DNA from 3 places in the Streptomyces sp. Y7 genome. Region 1 is predicted to be linked to each of the others. Evidence: predicted binding sites of a transcription regulator. Region 1 holds the regulator's gene; each other region holds the start of a gene.
What was found. Region 1 encodes HrcA, which represses chaperone genes, less so after heat shock. Its sites were predicted from a motif close to TTNGCACTCNGNNNNNCNGAGTGCNAA; they were not measured.
Positions count from the first base shown of each region.

Region 2: groL (chaperonin GroEL) is a predicted target of HrcA. The motif match lies at 1,308-1,334, and genes of this name have one in related genera.
Region 3: groES (co-chaperone GroES) is a predicted target of HrcA. The motif match lies at 1,368-1,394, and genes of this name have one in related genera.

Region 1 is NZ_JBIDDQ010000012.1:111,787-115,058, reverse strand. Features, by position in the region: gene dnaJ (molecular chaperone DnaJ) at 1-865, opposite strand, end outside; gene hrcA (heat-inducible transcriptional repressor HrcA) at 866-1,882, opposite strand; gene ACGFW6_RS27055 (MBL fold metallo-hydrolase) at 2,048-2,791, shown strand; gene ACGFW6_RS27050 (DUF3097 domain-containing protein) at 2,834-3,272, shown strand, end outside.
Region 2 is NZ_JBIDDQ010000019.1:13,102-16,373, forward strand. Features, by position in the region: gene groL (chaperonin GroEL) at 1-1,145, opposite strand, end outside; gene ACGFW6_RS32710 (cold-shock protein) at 1,475-1,681, opposite strand; gene ACGFW6_RS32715 (MoaD/ThiS family protein) at 2,134-2,409, opposite strand; gene thrC (threonine synthase) at 2,495-3,272, opposite strand, start outside.
Region 3 is NZ_JBIDDQ010000008.1:38,629-41,900, reverse strand. Features, by position in the region: gene ACGFW6_RS21440 (polysaccharide deacetylase family protein) at 1-413, shown strand, start outside; gene ACGFW6_RS21435 (polysaccharide deacetylase family protein) at 410-1,240, shown strand; gene groES (co-chaperone GroES) at 1,541-1,849, shown strand; gene groL (chaperonin GroEL) at 1,968-3,272, shown strand, end outside.

The sequences.
Region 1 (3,272 bases):
CCAGCGTCTCCAGCGGCACCTTCGTGCCGAGCGCCGCCGCGGTCATCGGGATGGTGACCGTGCAGTGCAGGTCGTCGCCGCGCCGCTGGAACGTCGAGTGGGGGAGTTCGTGGATCTCGACGTACAGGTCACCGGCGGGACCGCCGCCGGGCCCGACCTCGCCCTCACCGGCGAGCTGGATCCGGGTGCCGTTGTCGACACCGGCCGGGATCTTGACCGTCAGGGTGCGCCGGGACCGGACGCGGCCGTCGCCGGCGCACTCGGGGCACGGCGTCGGGACGACGGTGCCGAAGCCCTGGCACTGCGGGCAGGGGCGCGAGGTCATGACCTGGCCCAGGAAGGACCGCGTCACCTGCGACACCTCACCGCGGCCGCGGCACATGTCACACGTCTGGGCGGAGGTGCCGGGTGCGGCCCCTTCGCCGTTGCAGGTGTTGCAGACGACGGCCGTGTCGACCTGGATGTCCTTCGTGGTGCCGAAGGCCGCCTCGTCGAGCTCGACCTCCAGCCGGATCATCGCGTCCTGGCCGCGCCGGGTGCGCGAGCGCGGACCGCGCTGGGACGCCGTACCGAAGAAGGCGTCCATGATGTCCGAGAAGTTGCCGAAGCCGCCCGCGCCGAAGCCGCCCGCGCCCGCGCCGCCCGCCTGGGACAGCGGGTCGCCGCCGAGGTCGTAGACCTGCTTCTTCTGCGGGTCCGACAGCACCTCGTAAGCGGCGTTGATCTCCTTGAACCGCTCCTGGGTCTTCGGGTCCGGGTTGACGTCCGGGTGCAGCTCGCGGGCGAGCCGCCGGAAGGCCTTCTTGATCTCTTCCTGCGACGCGTCGCGGCGCACGCCGAGCACGGCGTAGTAGTCCGTGGCCACTTACGACTCCGCCAGGATCTGTCCGACGTAACGTGCCACTGCGCGTACCGCTCCCATCGTTCCCGGGTAATCCATGCGGGTCGGTCCGACCACGCCGAGCTTGGCGACTGCCTCGCCGCCCGAACCGTAGCCCACCGAGACCACGGAAGTGGAGTTGAGTCCCTCATAGGCGTTCTCGTGCCCGATCCGCACGGTCATGCCCGAATCCCCGGCCTCGCCAAGCAACTTGAGGAGGACGACCTGTTCCTCCAGGGCTTCCAGGACCGGCCGGATGGTGAGGGGGAAGTCATGTCCGAAGCGGGTGAGATTGGCGGTGCCGCCGATCATCAGCCGCTCCTCGTTCTCCTCGACGAGTGTCTCCAGGAGGGTGGAGAGCACGGTCGAGACGGTGCCGCGGTCCTCGATGTCGAAGGCCTCGGGGAGGTCCTCGACGAGCCGGGGCACATCGGTGAAGCGCCGCCCCGCGACCTTGCTGTTCAGCCGCGCCCGCAGATCCGCGAGCGAGGCCTCGCCGAACGGCGCCGGGCAGTCGACCATCCGCTGCTCGACCCGTCCGGTGTCCGTGATCAGCACCAGCATCACCCGAGCGGGCGCCAGCGAGAGCAGTTCGACGTGCCGGACGGTGGACCGGGTCAGCGACGGGTACTGCACGACGGCGACCTGCCGGGTGAGCTGCGCGAGCAGCCGTACGGTCCGGGCCACCACGTCGTCGAGGTCGACGGCGCCGTCGAGGAAGTTCTGGATGGCGCGTCGCTCGGGCGGGGTCATCGGTTTGACGCCGGCGAGCTTGTCGACGAACAGCCGGTAGCCCTTGTCGGTGGGGATGCGCCCGGCGCTGGTGTGCGGCTGGGCGATGAAGCCCTCGTCCTCCAGGGCCGCCATGTCGTTGCGGACGGTCGCCGGGGAGACGCCGAGGTTGTGCCGCTCGGTGAGCGCCTTGGAGCCGACGGGCTCCTCCGTGCCGACGTAGTCCTGGACGATGGCGCGCAGCACCTGGAGCCTGCGTTCACTCAGCATCTCGCGCACACCTCCAGAAGGTCGTTCCCCTTGGCATCTTTCCTGGCACTCTGTCCATCCGAGTGCCAGCCGTCCCCGGCCAGTGTACGGCGGTGGGGTACACCCCGGGCAAGGCCGGGCCAGGTCCGCCGTGCTCGACGCGGGTGTCCCCGCTAGCGTCGCCGCATGACGGTGACTTGGGAAGAGCTGGGATGGGAGGAGCTGGCGTCCGGCGTGGGCCGGTGTCGGCTTCCGGGCTGGGACTGCACGGCGGGGCTGGTCGTGGGCGACGGCACGGCACTGATCGTCGACGCCGGTTCCAGCCTCGCGGAGGGCGTGCGGCTGCGTACGCAGGCGCAGTGGCTCGCCGGTCACCGTGTGACTCATCTCGCGCTGACGCACCCCCACTTCGACCATGTCTTCGGTGCGGCGGCGTTCGCGGGCACGGAGGTCTACGGCCCGGTCGGCATGGACACGGTGCTCGACGGCCGGCAGGCGCGCGAGGAGCTGCGGGACGACGCGGTGACCAACGGCCTGGATCCGGCCGCGGCGGAGGAGGCGGTGGACGCGCTGATCCGCCCGCACCACCAGGTCAGCGGCGAGTGGACGCTCGACCTGGGGGGTGGCCGCCAGGTCCTGCTGGCGAACGTGGGCCCGGCCCACACCGCCCACGATCTGGTCGTGCTCGTGCCGGGCGACACCCCCGGCGACCGGGAGGTGGTGTTCTGCGGCGATCTGGTGGAGGAGTCGGGTGAACCCCAGGCCGGTCCCGACGCGGTGCCGTCGCGCTGGCCGGCCGCCCTGGACCGTCTCCTCGCCCTGGGCGGCGAGGACGCGCTGTACGTGCCCGGTCACGGAGCGGTGGTGGACGCGCGGTTCGTCCGGCGCCAGCGCGAGGCCCTGGCCACCCGTTTCGGCGTGTCGCGCTGATCCGCCGGACGGGTGGGCCGCGCTTCTCCTATCGTCATCCGAATGCGCCAGTACTCCCCGGACCTGACCCCGCCCTGGAAGAAGAAGCCCGGGCCCGTCCCCGAGGTCCCCGCGGAGCCCGGCCTCGTGGTCGAGGAGCCCGGCACGGGGTTCTGCGGCGCGGTGATCCGCTGCGAGGCGGGCACGGTGACCCTGGAGGACCGCTTCGGCAAGCACCGGGTGTTCCCGATGGAGCCGCGCGGGTTCCTGCTGGAGGGCAAGGTGGTGACGCTCGTCCGGCCGACGGGCGCGGCCCCGGTACGCCCCACCCGTACGGCCTCCGGTTCGGTCGCCGTCCCCGGGGCACGCGCGCGGGTGGCCCGCGCCGGCCGTATCTACGTGGAGGGCCGGCACGACGCCGAGCTGGTCGAGCGCGTGTGGGGCGACGACCTGCGCATCGAGGGCGTGGTGGTGGAGTACCTGGAGGGTGTCGACGACCTGC
Region 2 (3,272 bases), on a different contig from region 1:
GCGGCACCGGCCTTGATGACGGCGACGCCACCGGCGAGCTTCGCCAGGCGCTCCTGGAGCTTCTCGCGGTCGTAGTCCGAGTCGCTGTTCTCGATCTCGGCGCGGATCTGGTTGACCCGGCCCGCGACCTGCTCCGAGGAGCCGGCACCGTCGACGATGGTGGTCTCGTCCTTGGTGATGACGACCTTGCGGGCCTTGCCCAGGAGGTCCAGGGAGGTGTTCTCGAGCTTGAGACCGACCTCCTCGGAGATGACCTCGCCACCGGTGAGGATGGCGATGTCGTTCAGCATCGCCTTGCGGCGGTCACCGAAGCCCGGGGCCTTGACGGCGACGGACTTGAAGGTGCCGCGGATCTTGTTGACGACCAGGGTCGACAGGGCCTCGCCCTCGACGTCCTCGGCGATGATCAGCAGCGGCTTGCCCGACTGCATGACCTTCTCCAGGAGCGGGAGCAGGTCCTTGACGGAGCCGATCTTGGAGTTGGCGATGAGGATGTACGGGTCGTCGAGCGACGCCTCCATCCGCTCCATGTCGGTGGCGAAGTACGCCGAGATGTAGCCCTTGTCGAAGCGCATACCCTCGGTGAGCTCCAGCTCCAGACCGAAGGTCTGGGACTCCTCGACGGTGATGACGCCTTCCTTGCCGACCTTGTCCATCGCCTCGGCGATGAGCTCGCCGATCTGGGTGTCGGCGGCGGAGATGGAGGCCGTGGAGGCGATCTGCTCCTTGGTCTCGACGTCCTTCGCCTGCTCCAGCAGGGCGGCGGAGACGGCCTCGACGGCACGCTCGATGCCGCGCTTGAGGGCCATCGGGTTGGCGCCGGCGGCTACGTTGCGCAGGCCCTCCTTGACCAGGGCCTGGGCGAGAACGGTCGCGGTGGTCGTACCGTCACCGGCGACGTCGTCCGTCTTCTTGGCGACTTCCTTGACCAGCTCGGCGCCGATCTTCTCGTACGGGTCCTCGAGCTCGATCTCCTTGGCGATGGAGACACCATCGTTGGTGATCGTGGGGGCGCCCCACTTCTTCTCGAGGACGACGTTGCGGCCCTTGGGGCCGAGCGTCACCTTCACGGCGTCCGCGAGCTGGTTCATGCCGCGCTCGAGGCCGCGCCGCGCCTCCTCGTCGAACGCGATGATCTTGGCCATGTGAAGTGGTCCCTCCAGGACTGGGGGTGATTCCTTCGGACCGCGCCCGCGCCCGCGACGGACGGCTCGCCTGCCTCGTGGTTCCTTGCCCCACCTGGCCTGCGGGCCTCACCGACCCGGTCCTTCTTTGTCACTCTCACCTTCAGAGTGCTAACGCAATGATTAGCACTCGACCCAGGAGAGTGCAAGGCGCGCTCGCGAAGCGAGCGCGCGGTGTCCGCCCCGGGCGAACAGGCCACGAACGGACCCTGAACACGACGAAGGGCCCGCACCCCGGGAGGTGCGAGCCCTTCGAAGAAGTACGTCGCTGCTGTTAGTCGACGCGTGCTTCAGCCGGTCGCCAGACGGACCATGTCCGCCTGCGGCCCCTTCTGACCCTGCGAGATCTCGAAATCGACCCGCTGGCCCTCTTCCAGGGTGCGGTACCCGTCCATCTGGATCGCGCTGTAGTGGACGAAAACATCCGCACCACCGTCGACCGCGATGAAGCCGTACCCCTTCTCCGCGTTGAACCACTTGACGGTGCCCTGAGCCATGCCTAACTCCCCTATTACTGGCCCTTGCACAGATCCACACTTCGCGGATCCGGGTCAGACCTCACCCCCCATCGGTCGGGGGCGTGCGCCGGAACGCGTCGACCGCGGCTGAATGTATCTGCCCAACTGCCGTCTGCAACAGGTCAATCGGACGAGAAATCCGGGCACGACCGGTCGGGAATGTGGGGACAATTCCGCTGACTTCAGGTCAAGTCGGACCCGGCAAAAGGAACAGAAGCCGCAAAAAACCCGCACACTTTGGCTACTTCTTGTCGGGCCTGCGGCAGAAATCAAGGGCAACCGACTCGGAGATCGGCGGCACGTTCCCCAACTGTACCTCGCTCAACCACACAGAATTGCCCCCTCCGCTTCTCTCACGGAGGGGGCAATTCAATGAACTCTCAGTAACCTGGGTTACCGATGGTAATGATCGGTCATTCTGTCAGCCTCGATCAGCCGCCGGCGACGGCCGGGATGATGGAAACGCCCGCACCGTCCGGGGTCGCCGTCTCGAGGCCCTGCTCAAAACGCACGTCGTCGTCGTTGACGTACACATTGACGAACCGGCGCAGCTTGCCCTGGTCGTCGAGCACCCGGGCGGCGATCCCGGTGTGGTTCTTCTCCAGGTCGGAGATGACCTCGGCGAGGGTCGCACCTTCGGCGGCGACTTCGGCCTGGCCACCCGTGTAGGTGCGCAGGATGGTGGGGATGCGGACGTTGACGCTCACGATGAAACCTCCGGTCAGGTGTAACGGGCCCAGGGGCGCGGGGAACTGCGCGACCAGCCCCCACCGACCCGCGGACGAAAAACGACTATGCGAGGCCGGCCTCGCGGAACGAGTCCAGGTTGGGACGAATTGTCGCAGTGAGCCCCGTACCGGCCACCGCGTCCAGCGTCTTGAGGCCGTCGCCGGTGTTCAGCACGACGGTGGTCTTCGTGGGGTCGAGGACGCCGTTCTCGATCAGCTTCTTCGTCACGCCCACGGTCACACCGCCGGCGGTCTCGGCGAAGATGCCCTCGGTCCGGGCGAGGATCTTGATGGCCTCGACGACCTGCTCGTCCGTCACATCCTCCACGAACCCGCCGGTGCGGCGCGCGATGTCGAGGACGTACGGCCCGTCGGCCGGGTTGCCGATGGCCAGCGACTTGGCGATGGTGTTCGGCTTCTGCGGGCGGACCACGTCGTGGCCGGCCTTGAACGCGGTCGACACCGGCGAGCAGCCCTCGGCCTGCGCCCCGAAGATCTTGTACGGCTTGTCCTCGACGAGCCCGAGCTTGATCAGCTCCTGGAGTCCCTTGTCGATCTTGGTGAGCTGCGAGCCGGACGCGATCGGGACGACCAGCTGGTCCGGGAGCTGCCAGCCGAGCTGCTCGCAGATCTCGTACGCCAGGGTCTTGGAGCCCTCGGCGTAGTACGGCCGCAGGTTGACGTTGACGAAGCCCCAGCCCTCACCGGCCGGGTCGCCGATCAGCTCGGAGCAGAAACGGTTCACGTCGTCGTAGTTGCCCTCGATGCCGACGAGCTCGCCGCCGTAGATCGCGGCCATGACGACCTTGCCCTGCTCCAGGTCGTGCGGGATGAACACGCAC
Region 3 (3,272 bases), on a different contig from region 1:
TGCAGCGCAGCGGCGTGGTCCTGAACAACCACACCCTGCACCACCCCTACCTCCCGGCCCTCTCCTACCGCCGCCAGCAGCACGAGATCTGCGGCATGCAGGAGGTCATCGAGGAGCGCTACGGCAGGCGCCCGCTGCTCTTCCGCCCGCCCTACGGCAACTACGACCGCGACAGCCTGCGCGCCGCGAAGTCCTGCGGCATCGAGTACGTCCCGCTGTGGAACGAGGAGGTCTTCGTCGACCACTGGGAGTACCGCGAGCCGGACCGGAGGATCCGACCGGGTGACATCGTGCTCAGTCATTTCCGGGGCAGGGAGGACTGGAAGGGCACAATGCCCGACATGATCCGCCGGTTCCTGAACAAGGTGACGGCCGAGGGGTACGCGGTCGCACGGCTGGAGGACTACCTGTGAGACCGGCGCGGACGCCGGGGCAGCGCGTCCTCGCGGCAGTGGTCCTGGCGTCCGCCCTGCTCGCCGGCTGCGACCGGCCGGCCGGTGCGCCCGACCCCCGCGGCGGGCCGGCCGAGCGGACGGCGCACTCGGCGAAGAACCCCACACACCAGGCACAGCCGTTCCGCCGCTGGGGCCTGACCGCCCCGCTGCCCGCGCCGCCGCCCCCGCCCGCCCGCAGGGCGCCGCGTCCGGCCGCGGGCGGGCTGCCCGTCGTGCACCACGTCCCCACCCGCGAGCGGGTCGTCTTCCTCACCTACGACGACGGCGCCGAGAAGGATCCCCGCTTCGTCGACATGGTCCGTGAGCTGCGGCTGCCGGTCAGCATGTTCCTCACCGACAGCGTGGTCGGCCCGGGCTACGGCCACTTCGCCCGGCTGCGCTCGGTGGGCGCGTCGATCCAGAACCACACCCTCGACCATGCCGCCCTGCGCGGTCTGCCGTACGCCGGCCAGCGCGCCGAGATCTGCGGCCAGCAGAACAAGCTCCGGGCCCGCTTCGGCATCCGCCCCCGCTTCTTCCGCCCGCCCTACGGCACGTACGACACCACCACGCTCCGCGCGGCGGCCGACTGCGGTGTGACGGCGGTGGTGCTGTGGCGCGCGGCGATGGAGGGCGACGGCGAACTGACCTACGCGCACGGCCCTGGACGGCTGCGAGCCGGGGACATCGTGTCGGTCCCTTCGAGTGAGCCGACCGGGCTGAGTCTGCGGGAGCGGACCACGAGGCTGCTGCGGGAGACGCAGAGACAGGGGCTGACGGTGGCGCGCCTGGAGGACTACCTGTAGCCCCGGCGGCCCGTCCGGCGTTCGAGGACGGGGCGGTTCAGGCGGAGCGGGGGTGTGGGGGCGCGGCTCCCAGGGCAGGGCCACGGCGATGTCCGTCACCCGAACGCGGCCCGGCCGGCGCAGCGAATTAGCAGTCCGCTTGACCGAGTGCTAATCGCGGTCATAGTCTCGGCTCTGGCACTCCCCACTGGAGAGTGCCAACTACGCGACGGGCAGGTCCGGCACCCGCGACGACGGATCCACCTGGTCGCCACCTCAGACAGTTAACCCCGTGAGATCTCCGAAGGGGGAGGTCGGATCGTGACGACCACCAGCTCCAAGGTTGCCATCAAGCCGCTTGAGGACCGCATCGTGGTCCAGCCGCTCGACGCCGAGCAGACCACCGCCTCTGGCCTGGTCATCCCGGACACCGCCAAGGAGAAGCCCCAGGAGGGCGTCGTCCTGGCCGTGGGCCCGGGCCGCTTCGAGAACGGCGAGCGCCTGCCGCTCGACGTCAAGACCGGCGACATCGTGCTGTACAGCAAGTACGGCGGCACCGAGGTGAAGTACAACGGCGAGGAGTACCTCGTCCTCTCGGCTCGCGACGTGCTCGCGATCATCGAGAAGTAAGACACCTCGAGCATTTTGCTTCCAGCTGCGCCCCTGGCCCCCGCGACCACATAAGAAGCCGGGCGCCCGGGGCGCAGTGTCTTTTTAACCCACAGATTTCGAGAGGGCTCCCGCTGTCATGGCGAAGATCCTGAAGTTCGACGAGGACGCCCGTCGCGCCCTCGAGCGCGGCGTCAACAAGCTGGCCGACACGGTCAAGGTGACGATCGGCCCCAAGGGCCGCAACGTCGTCATCGACAAGAAGTTCGGCGCGCCCACCATCACCAACGACGGTGTCACGATCGCCCGTGAGGTCGAGATCGAGGACCCGTACGAGAACCTCGGCGCCCAGCTGGTGAAGGAGGTGGCGACCAAGACCAACGACATCGCTGGTGACGGCACCACCACCGCCACCGTGCTGGCCCAGGCGCTGGTCCGCGAGGGCCTGAAGAACGTCGCCGCGGGTGCCTCCCCGGCCGCGCTCAAGAAGGGCATCGACGCGGCCGTGGCCGCCGTCTCCGAGGACCTCCTGGCCTCGGCCCGCCCGATCGACGAGAAGTCCGACATCGCCGCGGTCGCCGCGCTGTCCGCCCAGGACCAGCAGGTCGGCGAGCTCATCGCCGAGGCGATGGACAAGGTCGGCAAGGACGGTGTCATCACCGTCGAGGAGTCCAACACCTTCGGTCTGGAGCTGGACTTCACCGAGGGCATGGCCTTCGACAAGGGCTACCTGTCGCCGTACTTCGTGACGGACCAGGAGCGCATGGAGGCGGTCCTGGAGGACCCCTACATCCTCATCAACCAGGGCAAGATCTCCTCCATCGCGGACCTGCTGCCGCTGCTGGAGAAGGTCATCCAGTCGGGTGGCTCCAAGCCGCTGCTGATCATCGCCGAGGACGTCGACGGCGAGGCCCTGTCGACCCTGGTCGTCAACAAGATCCGCGGCACCTTCAACGCGGTCGCGGTCAAGGCCCCCGGCTTCGGTGACCGCCGCAAGGCGATGCTGCAGGACCTGGCGGTCCTCACCGGCGCCACGGTCATCTCCGAGGAGGTCGGCCTCAAGCTCGACCAGGCCGACCTGGACGTGCTCGGCAGCGCCCGCCGCGTCACCGTCACCAAGGACGACACCACGGTCGTCGACGGCGCCGGCGACTCCGCGGACGTCACGGGCCGCGTCGCCCAGATCAAGGCCGAGATCGAGAACACCGACTCCGACTGGGACCGCGAGAAGCTCCAGGAGCGCCTCGCGAAGCTGGCCGGCGGCGTGTGCGTGATCAAGGTCGGCGCCGCCACCGAGGTGGAGCTGAAGGAGAAGAAGCACCGTCTGGAGGACGCCATCTCCGCGACCCGCGCCGCGGTCGAGGAGGGCATCGTCTCCGGTGGTGGCTCCGCTCTGGTCCACGCCGTCAAGGTCCTCGAGGGCAACCTCGACAAGACCGGCGAC